DNA from 4 places in the Streptomyces macrosporus genome. Region 4 is predicted to be linked to each of the others. Evidence: riboswitches for the same ligand, from Rfam matches in the RefSeq annotation. Region 4 holds a riboswitch; each other region holds the start of a gene.

Region 1 (3,682 bases), on a different contig from region 4:
GCTCAGGCCGGCCCGGCTGAGCGTCTCGCCGTACTCGGCGAACGTCTTCGGGAAGAAGGCGCGCACCACGTGGCCGAAGATGATCGGGTCGGAGACCTTCATCATCGTGGCCTTCAGGTGCACGGAGAACAGCACGCCCTCGGCCTTGGCGCGGGCGACCTGCTCCTTGAGGAACTCGCGCAGCGCCGCGACGCGCATGACGGCCGCGTCCACGACCTCACCGGCCAGGACGGGCACCGACTCGCGCAGGACGGTGGTGCTGCCGTCGTCGCCCACCAGCTCGATGCGGAGCGAGCCGTCCTCGGCGACGACCGCGGACTTCTCGGTGGAGCGGAAGTCGTCGACGCCCATCGTCGCGACGTTCGTCTTGGACTCGGGCGTCCAGGCTCCCATGCGGTGCGGGTGCGTCTTGGCGTAGTTCTTCACCGAGGCGGGGGCGCGGCGGTCGGAGTTGCCCTCGCGCAGGACCGGGTTGACGGCGCTGCCCTTGACCTTGTCGTAGCGGGCGCGGATCTCGCGCTCCTCGTCGGTCTTGGGGTCGTCCGGGTAGTCCGGCAGGGCGTAGCCCTTCTCCTGCAGCTCGGCGATGGCGGCCTTCAGCTGCGGGATCGAGGCCGAGATGTTGGGCAGCTTGATGATGTTGGCCTCGGGCTTCTTGGCCAGCTCGCCGAGCTCGGCGAGCGCGTCGCCGATCCGCTGCTCCTCCTTGAGGTACTCGGGGAAGACGGCGATGATCCGCCCGGCCAGGGAGATGTCACGGCTCTCCACAGTGACACCGGCCTTCGCCGCGTACGCCTGGACCACGGGCAGGAACGAATACGTCGCCAGCGCCGGGGCCTCGTCGGTGTATGTGTAGATGATGGTCGAGTCAGTCACCGGGTGCTCCGCTCCACGTCTGCAACATTGCTCGACATCAAGATATCCCGCGATCGGCCCTCTCTCGACAGGACCCCGCCTCATGACGGCGCGAACGCGCCGGTCCCCCGGGCGGCGTCCGACGCGGGCCGGGCGCGGCGGAGGACCGCGGGCCATCCACGCCCCGCGGTCCTCCGCGTTCCGGACGGCTCAGTAGGGGCCGTTGACGTTGTCGATCGATCCGTAGCGGTCGGCCGCGTAGTTGCAGGCGGCGACGATGTTGGCCACCGGGTCGTACTGGCTGTCGGCCGTGCCGGCGACGTGGTAGGCGTCGAAGGTCGGCTTGATGACCTGGAGCAGACCGATGGACGGGGTGCCGCGCTGGGCGTTGACGTCCCAGTTGTTGATCGCGTTCGGGTTGCCGCCCGACTCGCGCATGATGTTGCGGTGGATGCCCTCGTAGGTGCCGGGGATGCCGTTGGCCCGCATGATGTCCAGGGCCTCGCGGATCCAGCCGTCCAGGTTGTCCGGGTAGGACGTGTTCTTCGCGGAGGTCTGCGCGGCCTGGGACTGCGTGGCGGCGGGAGGGGTCCTGCCCTGGTCCGGCGCGGCGCTCCGCTCCGCACCGGTCCCCTCGACGGCGAGGGTGAGCTTCTGGCCGGGGAAGATCAGGTTCGGGTCGTCCCCGATGGTCTTCCGGTTGGCCTCGTGGACGGTCCGCCAACCGCCCTCGACGTCGTGGTCGGTGGCGATCCCGTGCAGCGTGTCACCGCTGACGACGGTGTAGGAGTCCGTGGCGCCGGCCTTGGACTCGGACTTCGGGGCGGACTCCGGCGTGCCCTCCGCCCGGGAGTCGGCGCGCTTCTGCGCCGCGGGGGCGGCGTCCTGCGCGGAGACGGGAGCCGCGTTCGCGCCGCCCGCGACGAACAGCGGCGCCGCGACACCCGCGCCACCGGCCGTGAGGACGAGGGAGAGACGGGAGAAATGACGGGACATCAGAGGGGTGCGCGGACGTCGGTGGCGACCTCTGGACATGGGGGGTCCTCTCCTGCCGCCTGCGAGGTTAGCTGTCGGATTCGGGCCGGAGAGCCCGGCCGATTTCCGTCGTGCCGGAACACATCGGAATTCGGCTTCACCCCAAGCCGGGCCGGCTGAAAGCGCGGCACGGCGCGTATGTGGTTTCCCCGCTCCTGCCGTGGTCGGCTGCTGCCTCTCCACCGGCCGGGCGGCAGGATTCGGCGTCCCGGCGGTGGAGCCTCCGACTCGGGACGGAGGCCAGGACACATAAACACAGCCCCTCAACGGGGGCAAGACTCGGTAAAACAGCCGACGGTCGCCCCGTCGCCAAATCGTCGCCGCCGGCCACGGAATGCACCGGATCTTCCTCCGAGGGTGATCGCACGGAAATCCTGCGGAGACGTCAGAACCCCTTGCGGCATGGGAATTCGGCGGAAACCCGCATGGCGATCATCCGCCACGGGAAGACGAGGGACGAGGAAATGTGATTCCGGGCACATCGGCTTCCGAATTCTCTTTACATCGCACCATTCCGGACCTAGAGAATTTCTCCGGCAAGCCGTCGGAAAAACCGTTTTCCCTGGAGATGTCGCCCGCTTTCCCTCCGCCTGCTTTCCCTCCGTCCGCGTTCTCTCCGCCCGCGTTCTCTCCGCCCGCGGCCGGTCGGGTCCGCGGAACCGACCGGCCGCGGGCGTACGGGGACGGCCGCGGTGGACGCGTCAGCCGCCCTCCCTCTCGTCCGCCCCCGTGCGGCGACTGCGGAAGTACAGCAGCATGCTCACCACGGAGAGCGCGATCAGCACGATCCCCATGACGACCTCGTTGGTCTGGGCGACCCGTGGGGTGACCTCGCCGCCGTAGTCGACCACGAAGGGCGACACCAGCAGCCAGAGGCCGAGCAGGAGGACGACCAGGTCCGACAGCAACCCGCGCCGGCGCATCATCCCGGCGCCGGCGATGAACGCCACCACCAGGCCGACGCCGGTCTCGTTGCGCTGGGCCTCCTCCGCTGCGTCGGTGAAGGGGTAGCGCAGGGGCCACGACGCCACGAGCAGCCAGACGCCGGAGAGCAGCATCAGCAGGGTCACGATCCGGTCCCGTGCCCCCACGGGGCCGGGCAGGAGCGAGGGTTCCCGGCCGGACGTCCGACCGGGCGAAGAGGAATGACGGGCCACGACGACTCCTTACAGGTCCGTACCGGTCATCCTGCTGCCGATTCCGACGTCCCGCCCGCTATGCACCGCCGTCCCGGTTCCCCCCGGCACCCGTCCGTCCCCCCGGTCGCCCGTCCGGCGGACCGCCGGCACGTCTCACCCTCCGTGGTCGACGCGGAGCCCGCGGTGCCCCGGGCCGCCGTGCCGCCCGCCGCCGGACGGGGCGGCATGGCGGCCCGGAGACCGGGAAGAAATCCAACAGCAGGCTGGTTGTACCGGTTGGTCGTAGTTTTTGTGTGTTTGCGTTGACCGCACGCTTGCGAAGAACGATGTCGCGGGCGCGTCGCTCTCCTCGGAGACCCGAGGGGGCCCGCGTCCAGGACCGGCCCGGACACCGCGCGGTGCGGTGCCCGTTCCCGCCTGGGCAAGGAGAGAGAAATGACCGAGGGAACCGTCAAGTGGTTCAACGCGGACAAGGGCTTCGGCTTCATCGCCCGCACCGACGGACCGGACGTCTTCGTCCACTACTCCGAGATCGAGGGCCGCGGCTTCCGCACGCTGGAGGAGAACCAGCGGGTGGAGTTCGAGGTCGTCCAGGGCCCCAAGGGGCCGCAGGCCACCGGCGTCCACGTGCTCTGATCCCCGGCGGGACGCCC
Region 2 (3,682 bases), on a different contig from region 4:
GACCGGCTCACACGGCTGTTGGGGAAGGTCCTGGAGCACCACGCGGCCCGGCGGACGGACCGGGAGGGCTGAACACGGCGGACCTCGCGTCCCTCGCGGCGTTCCTCGCGCGGGGCACCGGGCCACGGGGACGGGTCACGGAGGCGGCGAGGAGCCCCGCCCGTCCGGGCCGACGGAGGTCCGCGAGGCCGTGACGCCCGGCCGGCCCGCCGCCCCGAACGGTAGTCGCCCGGCCGGCTACCGATCCGCCGACCGCAGGATCTCCGCCTCCTTCTCCGGTGCCAGACCGAGCCGGGGGCGGTCGGGGCGCCGGGGCGGTTCGCCGCCCAGGCCGCGCAGCCAGGCCCAGGTGTCGGCCACCGTCTCGGCGACGGGCCGGCAGCGCAGCCCCGCCGCCACGGCCTGGGAGACGTCCCCCTGGTGGAGGGCGTCGTGCGCCTCGCCCGGCGGGATCCAGATCGGCAGGTCCGTCCAGGGCAGCGCCCCCGCCGCGAGAACGGTCTCCGGTTCGGTCCAGCGCAGTTCGGCCCCGGAGCCGGTGACGCGCACACAGCTCTCCAGCAGTTCGGCCATGGTGGTGTGGCCGGGCGGGCTCACCACGTTGTACGGGCCGCCCAGCCCGCGCTCGACGGCGTCCAGCGTCCAGCCGGCGAGGTCGCGGGCGTCCACGTACTGCAGGGGGAGGTCGCGGGGGCCGGGCGCCAGGACCTCGCCGCCCCGGGCGACGCGCAGCAGCCACCACGGCAGCCGTCCGATGTTCTCGTGGGGGCCGAGGATCAGTCCCGCCCGCACCAGCAGCGCCCGGTCGCCGAAGGCGGCGAGGGCGGCCAGCTCCCCTCCCCTCTTGGCCCGCGCGTAGTCGGCGCCGCTCTCGTCGTCGGGCGAGGCGTCGACCACCGGGCCGTTCTCGTCCAGGCCCGCCGGAACGGGGTCGGCGTACACCGAGCGGCTGGAGACGTAGACGTGGTGCCGCACGTGCGGGGCCAGGAGTTCGGCGGCGTCGCGCACCGCGGAGGGCGCGCCGCTCCAGGTGTCGACCACGGCGTCCCAGCCGCCGTCCCCGGCCGCCTTCTCCAAGGCGTCCAGGCCGCCGTCGGCCGTGCGGTCGCCCAGCAGTTCCGCGACGCCGGGAGGCGCGGCGTGCCGTCCCCGGTGGAAGACGGTCACCCGCCGGCCGCGGGCCGACGCCTCCTCGGCGACCGCCCGACCGACGAACTCCGTTCCGCCCAGTATCAGAAGTCTCATGGGGCGAGCCTGCCCGCCCGGGCAGCGCGGCGGAACGGCTTCACGCCCCGGGCGGAATCGCCGAGAGCCGAATCGGGCCGGACACGCCGACGGGGCGCCGCGGACGGGTGTCCGCGGCGCCCCGTCACCGGGGCCGTCGAGCCCGGTCCGGGATCACTTCACGCGCCCGTACCGCACGCTCTTGGTCCAGATCTTCTCCTTGCGGACGGTCTTCCCCGGCTTCGGGGAGTGCCAGACCCGTCCGTCACCGGCGTAGATGCCGACGTGGTAGACGCTTCCACCGGAGTGGAAGAACACCAGGTCGCCTTTCTTCCGGGACTTGGCGGTGATGTGCTTGGTGCGGTTGTACTGGGCCGCCGCGGTGCGCGGCAGCTTCTTGCCCGCCTTCTTGTACGAGTACTGGGTGAGTCCCGAGCAGTCGAAGCGGTTCGGCCCGGCGGCGCCGTACTGGTAGGGCGCCCCCTTCTTGGAGGCCGCGACCTTGAGCGCCTTGCCCGCGGGCGTCAGCGCCTCGGCGTCGGGGGTGGCGGCCGGGATCAAGGCCGTTCCCGCGAGCGTCGCCGCGGTGACGGCGGAGGTGACGGCCGCTCGGGACACGAGTCCGGGTATACGCGGGTACGCGGACATGGTTCAACCCTTCGTCATCCGCCTGCGAAAGATGACCTGTCGGGTTCGGGCTGGCGAAGTTGCCCGGCCACCTCGGTGGCTTCACCCCAAGGGCCGCGTGGTGTGCGGCCCGTCGTGCTTGGGTCTCCCGCTCCTGCCGATTCGTCATGGTCCGTCTCTCACCCGGGCGGCGGCAGGATTCGGCGTCCGCCCGGGCGCCCCGCCCCGTGGCGGGGACTTGCCGTTGTCTACGGATAGTGCGTCAAGAACGGGCTCAGGTGCGAGATCTGACGGTATCTGTGAATTTGTTCACTTCTGTGCCGTCCGGAGTCCCGGGCCGTTCCACTGCCCGGCCGCAACCTCTCGAAACGGCCTCTGAGCAGCGGCTGTTGGCCCCCCTCCGAGGGTGCGGCGAGGCGGCCGGAACGGTCTCGGCGCGCCGCTCGCGCCGAGACGATCACCTCGAATGGCCGCCCTCGTGTCGGGTGACCCTCGACCCACGCCATCATGAAAACCCGAAAATCCGAAAACCCGAAGACGGGTCGGGCGCGCCGGAAGCGGACGCGGTCGACGGCGGTGCGGACGCCCGCGGCGCCGGCGGACCGGCGTTGCCGGCGGGCAGGGGAGCGCGGCGGGGCCGACCTGCGGCAACGGTGCCGCGCGGGTGTCGGAGGGCGATCGCCGCAGGTGGAGGCCGTACGGTGCCCGCCGTCTCGCCGGTGGGCACCGTACGGCCGGAAGGCCCGGCCGGGCCGCCACCGCCTCCCGGCGGCGGCCCGGCGGAGGTTCAGCGGATGTGCATGCCCGAGATCGTGCGGGCGACGACCAGTCGCTGGATCTCGCTGGTGCCCTCGAAGATCGAGTAGATCGCGGCGTCCCGGTGCATGCGCTCCACCGGGTACTCCCGGGTGTAGCCGTTGCCGCCGAGGATCTGGATCGCCTGGGCGGTGACGGCCTTCGCGGTCTCCCCGGCGAACAGCTTGGACATCGATCCCTCGGCGGCCTCGAAGGGCTTGCCCGCCGCCGCCATCCACGAGGCCCGCCACACCAGCAGGCGGGCGGCGTCGATGCGGGTGCGCATGTCGGCGAGCTGGAAGGCGATGCCCTGGTTGTCGATGATCGGGCGGCCGAACTGCACCCTGGTCTTGGCGTACTCCAGGGCGACCTCGTAGGCGGCCCGGGCGATGCCGACGGCCTGGGCGCCCACGGCCGGGCGGGACGCCTCGAAGGTGGCCATCGCGGCGTTCTTCACGCGCTCGCCGCCGCCCTTCTTCGCCTTCTCGCGGGCGCGGGCCAGGCGCTCGTCGAGCTTCTCCTTGCCGCCCAGCAGGCAGTGGCCCGGGACGCGGACGTCGTCCAGCACCACCTCGGCGGTGTGGGAGGCGCGGATGCCGTGCTTCTTGAACTTCTGGCCCTGGGACAGGCCGGGGGTGTTCGGCGGGACGACGAAGGAGGCGTGCCCCTTGGCGCCGAGCTCGGGGTCGACGACGGCGACGACGACGTGGACGTTGGCGATGCCGCCGTTGGTCGCCCAGGTCTTGGTGCCGTTGATCACCCACTCGTCCTTGGCCTCGTCGTAGACCGCGCGGGTGCGCATCGCGGAGACGTCCGAGCCCGCGTCGGGCTCGGAGGAGCAGAAGGCGGCGACCTTCACGTCGTTCGCGTCGCCGTACATCTGGGGGATCCAGGTGCCGATCTGCTCCTCGGTGCCGTTGGCGAGCACGCCGACGGCCGCCAGGGCGGTGCCGACGATCGACAGGCCGATGCCCGCGTCGCCCCAGAACAGCTCCTCCATGACCACGGGGATGCCCAGGCCGGTGGGGTCGAAGTA
Region 3 (3,682 bases), on a different contig from region 4:
GACGCCGAGGTCGCCCTGGATCGTCTGGCGAAGCTGGTCTCCGAGGGGCTGGACGAGCTTCCGGGCGCCGTCTGAACCGGAAAACCTCGGAAGACGGCTCCGGAAAACACCGGCGGAGGCGGTGGAGCGGTATCGCTCCACCGCCTTCGCCATATCCGCGGAACAATGGGTGGACAATGTGGCCGGCTTTTCATCCCGCCGCTATACGACCGCTGTTACGCATTGTCGCCTCCCGTGTTGACGGAATGTTTCGTCTCTCTCACGGCGGCTTTCCGGCCGGTTTCGCGCACGGCCACCGGCCGCTGCTCGCGGCGGGCCGCGACGGAGCGTTCCACATGGGCGACCGCCAGGGCCCGCGCCCGCTCCGCGTCCCCGCGGGCGACCGCGTCCACGATGGCGCCGTGCTCCCGCCAGACGGCCGTCGCCCGTGTCGGGGGCTCCGCGGCGTAGACCCAGGTGATCTTGCGCCGGAGCTGGGTGAGCAGCGCGGCCAGGGTCGGGCTGCCGGACGCCTGGGCCAGCGTCTCGTGGTACCAGTCCTCCAGGGCCCGCAGGTCGGAGAAGTGGCCGTGCTCGGCGCGCTGCCGCCCCAGACGGACCAGGCCGCGCAGCACCTTCAGTTGCGCCTCGGTGCGGCGCCGGGCCGCCCGCGCGACGCCCAGCGGCTCCAGCAGGGCCCGGATGTCGAGCAGGTCGGCCGCCTCCTGTTCGCTGGGCCGGGCGACACAGGCGCCCGCGTGCCGGCGGGTGATCACGAAGCCCTCCGACTCCAGGGTGCGCAGCGCCTCGCGCACCGGGATCCGCGAGACGCCGTAGCGTCTGGCGAGCAGTTCCTCGGTGAGCCGGGCGCCGGGCGGGAATGCTCCGGAGACGATGTCGTCGCGGACCGCAGTGCACACCATGTGCGCCGAAATGCGCATGGGTCGACCTCCGCCGTCGTCTCCGCGTTTCCGATGTTCCGCAGAGTCGAACTGTATTCCACCGTCACGGAAATTCCGATGCCCCGTGGAAAACAGGCGGAAAAGCTGCGGCCGCGCGACTCGTGGGTCGCGCGGCCGTGTGCCGTCCGTCCGATGGCGTCCGCCCGGGGGCGTCCGTCAGACGTCGACGCCCTTGGAGGCCAGGTACGTGATCGGGTTGATGTCGGAGCCGTAGTACGCGCCGGTGCGGGCCTCGAAGTGCAGGTGCGGGCCGGTGCTGTTGCCGGTGGAGCCGACCGCGCCGATCTGCCGGCCGCCGTCCACCCGCTGGCCGGGCGTCACGTTCGTGGCGGACAGGTGGGCGTACTGGGTGTAGCGGCCGTCGTCGTGGCGGATGACGATCTGGTTGCCGTACGCGCCGCCCCAGCCGACCGTCACCACGGTGCCCGGGCCCACGGCCCGCACGGGGGTGCCGGTGGCGGCGGGGAAGTCGATGCCGCTGTGCTTGCCGGAGGACCAGGAGGCGCCGGCCTGCTTGTACGTGGTCGTGGTGTCCACGCCCGCGACCGGGTCGACGTAGCCGCTCGCCGCACGGCGCTCGGCGGTCCGCTCGGCGCGGCGCTCCTCGGCCTCGCGCTTCGCGGCGGCCCGGCGCTCCTCGGCCTCGCGCTCGGCGGCGGCCGCACGCTCGGCGGCGCGCTCCCGGGCGACCTTCTCGGCCTTCACGGCCTTGGCGGCCGCGATCTCCTCGGCCTTCACGCGCGAGGCGTCGGCCGCGCGCTGCTGGGCCTGGGCCTGGGCCCGGACGTCGTCGGCGATCGTGTCACCGACGGCCACGGCCTGCGCGAAGCCCAGGGCGTAGGTCTTGTGCGCCTCGCCCGAGGAGGCGACGGCGGGGGTGGCGATGGTGCCGACCACACCGGTGGCGGCGAGGGTGGCGGCTCCCAGCAGACCGGCGCCCGTGCGGACGGCGCGGCCGGAGAGCCGGTGCTTCTCGGCGAGCTTCCCGGTGAAGGTGGTGACCTTCTCGGTGAGCTTCTCGGTGGCACGGGTGAACGCCATGTACGGCGTGCTCCTTTCCTTCCGTGTCGCCTACCGGGTTAGCTGACGGGTTCGGAGCGGGAAGGTCTCCTACGAGCACTCGGCTCGATTCACCCCGGTGGGATGGACCCCTCGCGCACAGGAGGCGGAGGGTGGGTCCCCGGCTCCCCCGGACGGGGGACTCGGCGATGCGTGGGCCGGCGGCCACGGATGCGGACGCTTCTGACGGCCAACGGACTCGAAGCTAAACGGCCGTGCTTGAGCGAGCAAACAAATCGGGCGTTTTGTATCGCATGCCACATAAACCTTCCTCCGGAAGCGTCAATCCGCCCACGGGAAAGGCCCTTGGTGTGACAAGCACACCAAGGGCCTTCGCTGGTCCGGGACTTGCGGACCGCCGATCCGTGACGGCCGTCACTCCCGCGGCGTGACGGCCGTCACCTCCGGCGCACTGCGGTCCTTTTGGGATGCGTGACGGCCGTCACCTCCGATGCGCCGCGATACCCTTCGGAACGTGACGGCCGTCACGCGCGGTCCGTCCGATTCCCCGTCAGTCCGTGACGACCGTCACCTCTCCGATCCCCAGATCCCGCACCGGGTCGGCGATCTGTGACGCGTCTCCCACCAGGACCGTCACCAGACGGTCGGCCGGGAAGGCGGCGACGACCGCCGCCGTGGCCTCCACCGTGCCGGTCTCGGCGAGCCGCTCGTACAGCCGCGCCTGGTAGTCGTCGGGCAGGTGCTGCTCCACCTGGTCGGCGAGGGTGCCCGCCACGGCCGCCGCCGTCTCGTACCGCAGCGGGGCGACGCCCACCAGGTTCTGCACGGCCGTGTCCCGCTCGGCGTCGGTGAGCCCCTCCTCGGCGAGGGTGCGCAGCACCTGCCACAGGTCGGCCAGCGCGAGCCCCGTCACATCGGTGGCCACCGAGCCGTTGATGGCCAGCAGCGAGGCGCCGGTGCCGTCGGGGGCCGAGCGCAGCACCTGGGCGAAGGCGCGCACGCCGTAGGTGTAGCCCTTCTCCTCGCGCAGCACCCGGTCCAGGCGGGAGGTGAGCGTGCCGCCCAGGCAGTACGTGCCGAGCACCTGGGCGGGCCACACGCGGTCGTGCCGGTCGGGGCCGATCCGGCCGATGAGGAGCTGGGTCTGCACCGAGCCGGGACGGTCCACGATGATCACCCGGCCGGTGTCGTCCGCCGTGATCGGCGGCACGGGCCGGGGCTTGCCGGCCGTACCGGTCCAGGTGCCGAGGGTGTCGGCGAGGGCCTTGTCCAGGTCCACGCCGGTGAAGTCGCCGACCACCACGGCCGTGGCGGTCGAGGGCCGCACGTGCGCCTCGTAGAAGGCGCGCACGGCCGCGGCGTCGATGCGCTCGATGGTCTCCTGGGCGCCCTGGCGCGGGCGGGAGAGCCGGGAGGTGTCCGGGAACAGCTCGTCGGACAGGGCGATGGCCGCCCGACGGGCGGGGTTGGCCAACTCGTGCGGGATCTCGTCCAGGCGGTTGCGCACCAGCCGCTCGATCTCGCTCTCCGGAAAGGCCGGAGCACGCAGCGCGTCGGAGAGCAGGCCGAGCGCCTTGGCCAGCCGGGAGGCCGGAACCTCCAGGGAGACCCGCACGCCCGGATGGTCGGCGTGCGCGTCCAGGGTGGCGCCGCAGCGCTCCAACTCGGCGGAGAACTCCTCGGCGCTGTGCCGGTCGGTGCCCTCGCTGAACGCGCGGGCC
Region 4 (3,682 bases):
GCCTCGCGGTTGGAGCCCAGGTTCGGGGCGAAGCCGCCCTCGTCGCCCAGGCCGGTGGACAGGCCGCGCTCCTTCAGCACCTTCTTGAGGGTGTGGTAGACCTCGGCGCCCCAGCGCAGGGCCTCGGAGAAGGACTCCGCGCCGATGGGGGCGATCATGAACTCCTGGATGTCGACGTTGGAGTCCGCGTGCGCGCCGCCGTTGAGGATGTTCATCATCGGCACCGGCAGCAGGTGGGCGTTCGGGCCGCCGAGGTAGCGGAAGAGCGGCAGGTCGGACGCCTCGGAGGCGGCGTGCGCGACGGCCAGGGAGACGCCGAGGATGGCGTTGGCGCCGAGCGAGGACTTGTCCGGGGTGGCGTCCAGGTCGAACATCGCCTGGTCGATCAGGCGCTGCTCGGTGGCGTCGTACCCGACCAGCTCGGGGCCGATCTGCTCGATGACGGCGAGGACGGCCTTCTCGACGCCCTTGCCGCCGTAGCGGCCCTTGTCTCCGTCACGCAGTTCCAGGGCCTCGAAGGCGCCGGTCGAGGCGCCGGACGGGACGGCCGCACGGCCGGTGCTGCCGTCGTCGAGGCCGACCTCGACCTCGACCGTGGGGTTGCCTCGCGAGTCGAGGATCTCGCGGGCCACTACGACGTCGATGGACGGCACGAGGGTCTCCTTTGTGTATGTCGGGCATGTGTGTCGGGTCTCAGCACCTTGAGCCTATCCGCACTGTGCGCGCGACCCGGCCGACGGCCCGTGCCGTACGGCGTAACGGAGGATGAAAGCCCAGTTCAGAGGGGGGATGAGCATTTTGTTTCCAAATTGAATAAACCCGGTGCGGGGCCCCCTCCGCACGGAGGGGCGACACACCGCACCGGGTTGGCGCCGCCGGGTCGCGGACCGGGCGGGCACCGCGCGCGTCAGACGCGGAGCTGCTGGCCCGGGAAGATCAGGTTGGGATCGTCGCCCACCACGTCCCTGTTCGCCTCGTAGAGCCGCTGCCAGGTGGTGCCGTGCTCGGCGGCGATCGCGCGGAGGGTGTCGCCCGGACGCACGGTGTGGGTGCCGGCCTCGTCCTCGTCGTGGTCCTCGCCATGGTCCTCGTGGTCCTCGCCGTGGTCGGCGTCGCCGGCCGAGGACGCCGACCGGGACTGCGACTGCGACTGGAACTGGGACTGCCCGCCCCAGCCGTCCGAGCCGCCGTCCGGATCCACCTCCGCCGCCGGCCCGCCGGAGGTGAGGCCGCCCTCGTCGGCGCACCCCCAGGCGCCCGGCCCCTGCATGGCCAGCAGGCGCTCGGCGACGGCGATCTGCTGCTCCCTGGTGGCCAGGTCGGCGCGCGGGGCGTACTGGAGGCCGCCGGCGGCCACCCAGCTCGACTGCGCGAACTGGAGGCCGCCGTAGTAGCCGTTGCCGGTGTTGATCGACCAGTCGCCGCCGGACTCGCACCGGGCCACCCGCTCCCAGGTGTCCACGGACGCCGCCGACGCGTCCTGCGCGCCCGACAGCGGAACGGCGATGGCCGCCCCCGCGGCGCCGGTCAGGGCGGCCGCGCGGACGGCCTTGGCGGTGCGACTGTCGTGACCCTTGCCGGTGAACAGCATGGACGTCCTTCTCACCGACGCCTGCGAGGTGAGCTGTCGGGTTCGGGCAGTGAGCAGCCCGGCCGTGCGGGGACGGGCGTCCCCTCTCGGCTTCACCCCAAGCCGCCTCGGCCCGTGCGGACCTCGGCGGCGCCTACCTGGTTCCCCCGCTCCTGCCATCGGCGCTGGCGCGACGACTAGCCACCGGCCGCCGGCAGGATTCGGCGCTGCGGTCGGTGGCACTCGCGGTCGCGAGCGAGAAGACGGTAAGCACACCGGGGCATACACCTCAAAGCATGTCAGAAACCGACCATTCACCCTTCTTGACGCCGAGACGGATGAACCGCGCAGGTCAGCAGTGGGCGTTAGGCCGGACAGGAAGGACACGCCGCAATAGCCCAGGAGGGTCATTCCGCGGCCCCCCTTCCCGGCCGGGGTCGGTCAGCCGACGGCGAGTTCCTGCCCCGGGAGGATCAGGTTCGGGTCGTCGCCCACGACGTCCCTGTTGGCCTCGTACAGCTCCGTCCAGCCGCCCCGCACCTCGTGGTCCCGGGCGATCGCCGAGAGCGAGTCCCCGGGCCGCACGAGGTAGCCCCCGCCCACGGCGAGGGGACCCTCGCCGCCCGACCCGGCCACGGCCTCCGCGCGTTCGAGGGAGCGGTCCGTGCGGTCGTCCACGTCCTCGGACCGCTCGCCCCGCGCGGCCTCCCGACCGCCCGACCGTTCGGCGCCCTCCGACTCCAGCTCGCGCGGATCGCGCTCGCCGCGGTGCCTGCCGGTGCCCGCTCCCGGGTCGGCGACCTCCTCGCGCGCCTCGGCGTCGGACCGGGGGGCCTTCTCCGCCGAGCCGTCCGCCGACTCCTCCTCGGCCTGCTCCCGGCCGGCGTCGGCGCCCTTCGCGGTGCCCTTCGCGGCGTCCTCGCCCTCCCCGGTGTCCTCGGCGGACTTCTCGGTGCCGCCCTCGGGCGCCGTGGACTTCCCGGCCCCGCCCTTCTCCCCCGCCCGTCCGGTGGACGGAGAGGCCGACTCCTCCTCGGACGGCAGGATGTTGCCCGGGTCGATGGCGGGCGCCTCGCCGGTGGAGTCGTAGCGCAGCCCGGCGTTGACGCCGCAGGTGGGCCAGGCGTCCGGCCCCTCTTCGGCCAGGATCTTCTCGGCCACCGCGATCTGCTGGCTGCGGCTGGCCAGGTCCGGGCGCTCGGCGTAGACCGTGCCGCCGTACGCCTCCCAGGTCTCCTGGGTGAGCTGGAGGCCGCCGTAGTAGCCGTTGCCGGTGTCGGCGCTCCACAGCCCGCCGCTCTCGCACTGTGCGACCCGGTCCCAGGTGTCCAGGTCGGCCGCCTGGGCGCCCGTCGCGCCGAGGAGGGGCATGGCGATCCCCGCGCCGGTCATCCCGGCCGTGACGAAGATGGCGGGAGCCTGGCGGGGGCGGCGGTGTCTACCGTTCCCGGAAAGCATGTGTGGGGCCTCTCGTGCGTGGGGAGTGGAAAAGGTTCAGCGCTTGTTGACGGCTGAACGTAGCGCCCCGGTCCGATCATCACAAGCCAGTGTCGCGTAGATCACGTGTAGGTCACATAAGTGACCGAGCGTCACCCGCGTACCGGTTCGAACTCCACGGGCAGCTCGCGCAGGCCGCGCATGATGAGGCCGCCGCGCCGGCGCAATTCGGACGGTTCCACCGCGAGCCGCAGGTCGGGGAGGCGTCCGAACAGGGTCGCGAGGGCGATGTGCCCCTCCAGCCGGGCCAGCGGGGCGCCCAGGCAGTAGTGGATGCCGTGGCCGTAGCCGAGGTGCTGGTTGTCACTGCGTGTAAGGTCCAACGTGTCCGGATCGTCGAACCTCGCGGGGTCCCGGTCGGCGGCGGCCAGCACCACCAGCACCGGGTCGCCGGGTTCCACGCGCTGCCCGCCGATCGTCATCGGCTCGGTGGCGAACCGCCAGGTCGCCAGCTCCACCGGCCCGTCGTAGCGCAGCAGTTCCTCCACCGCGGTCCGCAGCAGCCCGGTGTCGTCCGCCGCCAGCGCGTCCTGGAACAGCCGCCGCTGGTCGGGGTGGCTCAGCAGCGCGTACGTGCCGTTGCCGATGAGGTTGACGGTGGTCTCGAATCCGGCG

What was found. A riboswitch is a leader RNA that binds a small molecule or an ion and turns the genes downstream of it on or off. The one in region 4 is predicted to bind cyclic di-AMP.
Region 1: another riboswitch for cyclic di-AMP. It lies ahead of ABD335_RS00520 (transglycosylase SLT domain-containing protein); the one in region 4 lies ahead of ABD335_RS22305 (LysM peptidoglycan-binding domain-containing protein).
Region 2: another riboswitch for cyclic di-AMP. It lies ahead of ABD335_RS15905 (C40 family peptidase); the one in region 4 lies ahead of ABD335_RS22305 (LysM peptidoglycan-binding domain-containing protein).
Region 3: another riboswitch for cyclic di-AMP. It lies ahead of ABD335_RS17500 (M23 family metallopeptidase); the one in region 4 lies ahead of ABD335_RS22305 (LysM peptidoglycan-binding domain-containing protein).

Annotation. Positions count from the first base shown of each region.
Region 1 is NZ_BAAASZ010000003.1:14,650-18,331, forward strand. It holds gene ABD335_RS00515 (NADP-dependent isocitrate dehydrogenase) at 1-876, opposite strand, end outside; gene ABD335_RS00520 (transglycosylase SLT domain-containing protein) at 1,066-1,890, opposite strand; cyclic di-AMP (ydaO/yuaA leader) riboswitch at 1,894-2,070, opposite strand; gene ABD335_RS00525 (SPW repeat domain-containing protein) at 2,592-2,960, opposite strand; gene ABD335_RS00530 (cold-shock protein) at 3,465-3,665, shown strand.
Region 2 is NZ_BAAASZ010000023.1:91,785-95,466, reverse strand. It holds gene ABD335_RS15915 (MarR family winged helix-turn-helix transcriptional regulator) at 1-72, shown strand, start outside; gene ABD335_RS15910 (NAD-dependent epimerase/dehydratase family protein) at 238-1,245, opposite strand; gene ABD335_RS15905 (C40 family peptidase) at 1,399-1,872, opposite strand; cyclic di-AMP (ydaO/yuaA leader) riboswitch at 1,876-2,029, opposite strand; gene ABD335_RS15900 (acyl-CoA dehydrogenase family protein) at 2,639-3,682, opposite strand, start outside.
Region 3 is NZ_BAAASZ010000026.1:105,948-109,629, reverse strand. It holds gene ABD335_RS17510 (HPr family phosphocarrier protein) at 1-75, shown strand, start outside; gene ABD335_RS17505 (GntR family transcriptional regulator) at 216-920, opposite strand; gene ABD335_RS17500 (M23 family metallopeptidase) at 1,098-1,982, opposite strand; cyclic di-AMP (ydaO/yuaA leader) riboswitch at 1,995-2,159, opposite strand; gene ABD335_RS17495 (M16 family metallopeptidase) at 2,512-3,682, opposite strand, start outside.
Region 4 is NZ_BAAASZ010000031.1:79,684-83,365, forward strand. It holds gene eno (phosphopyruvate hydratase) at 1-653, opposite strand, end outside; gene ABD335_RS22305 (LysM peptidoglycan-binding domain-containing protein) at 908-1,591, opposite strand; cyclic di-AMP (ydaO/yuaA leader) riboswitch at 1,595-1,771, opposite strand; gene ABD335_RS22310 (transglycosylase family protein) at 2,012-2,962, opposite strand; gene ABD335_RS22315 (cytochrome P450 family protein) at 3,160-3,682, opposite strand, start outside.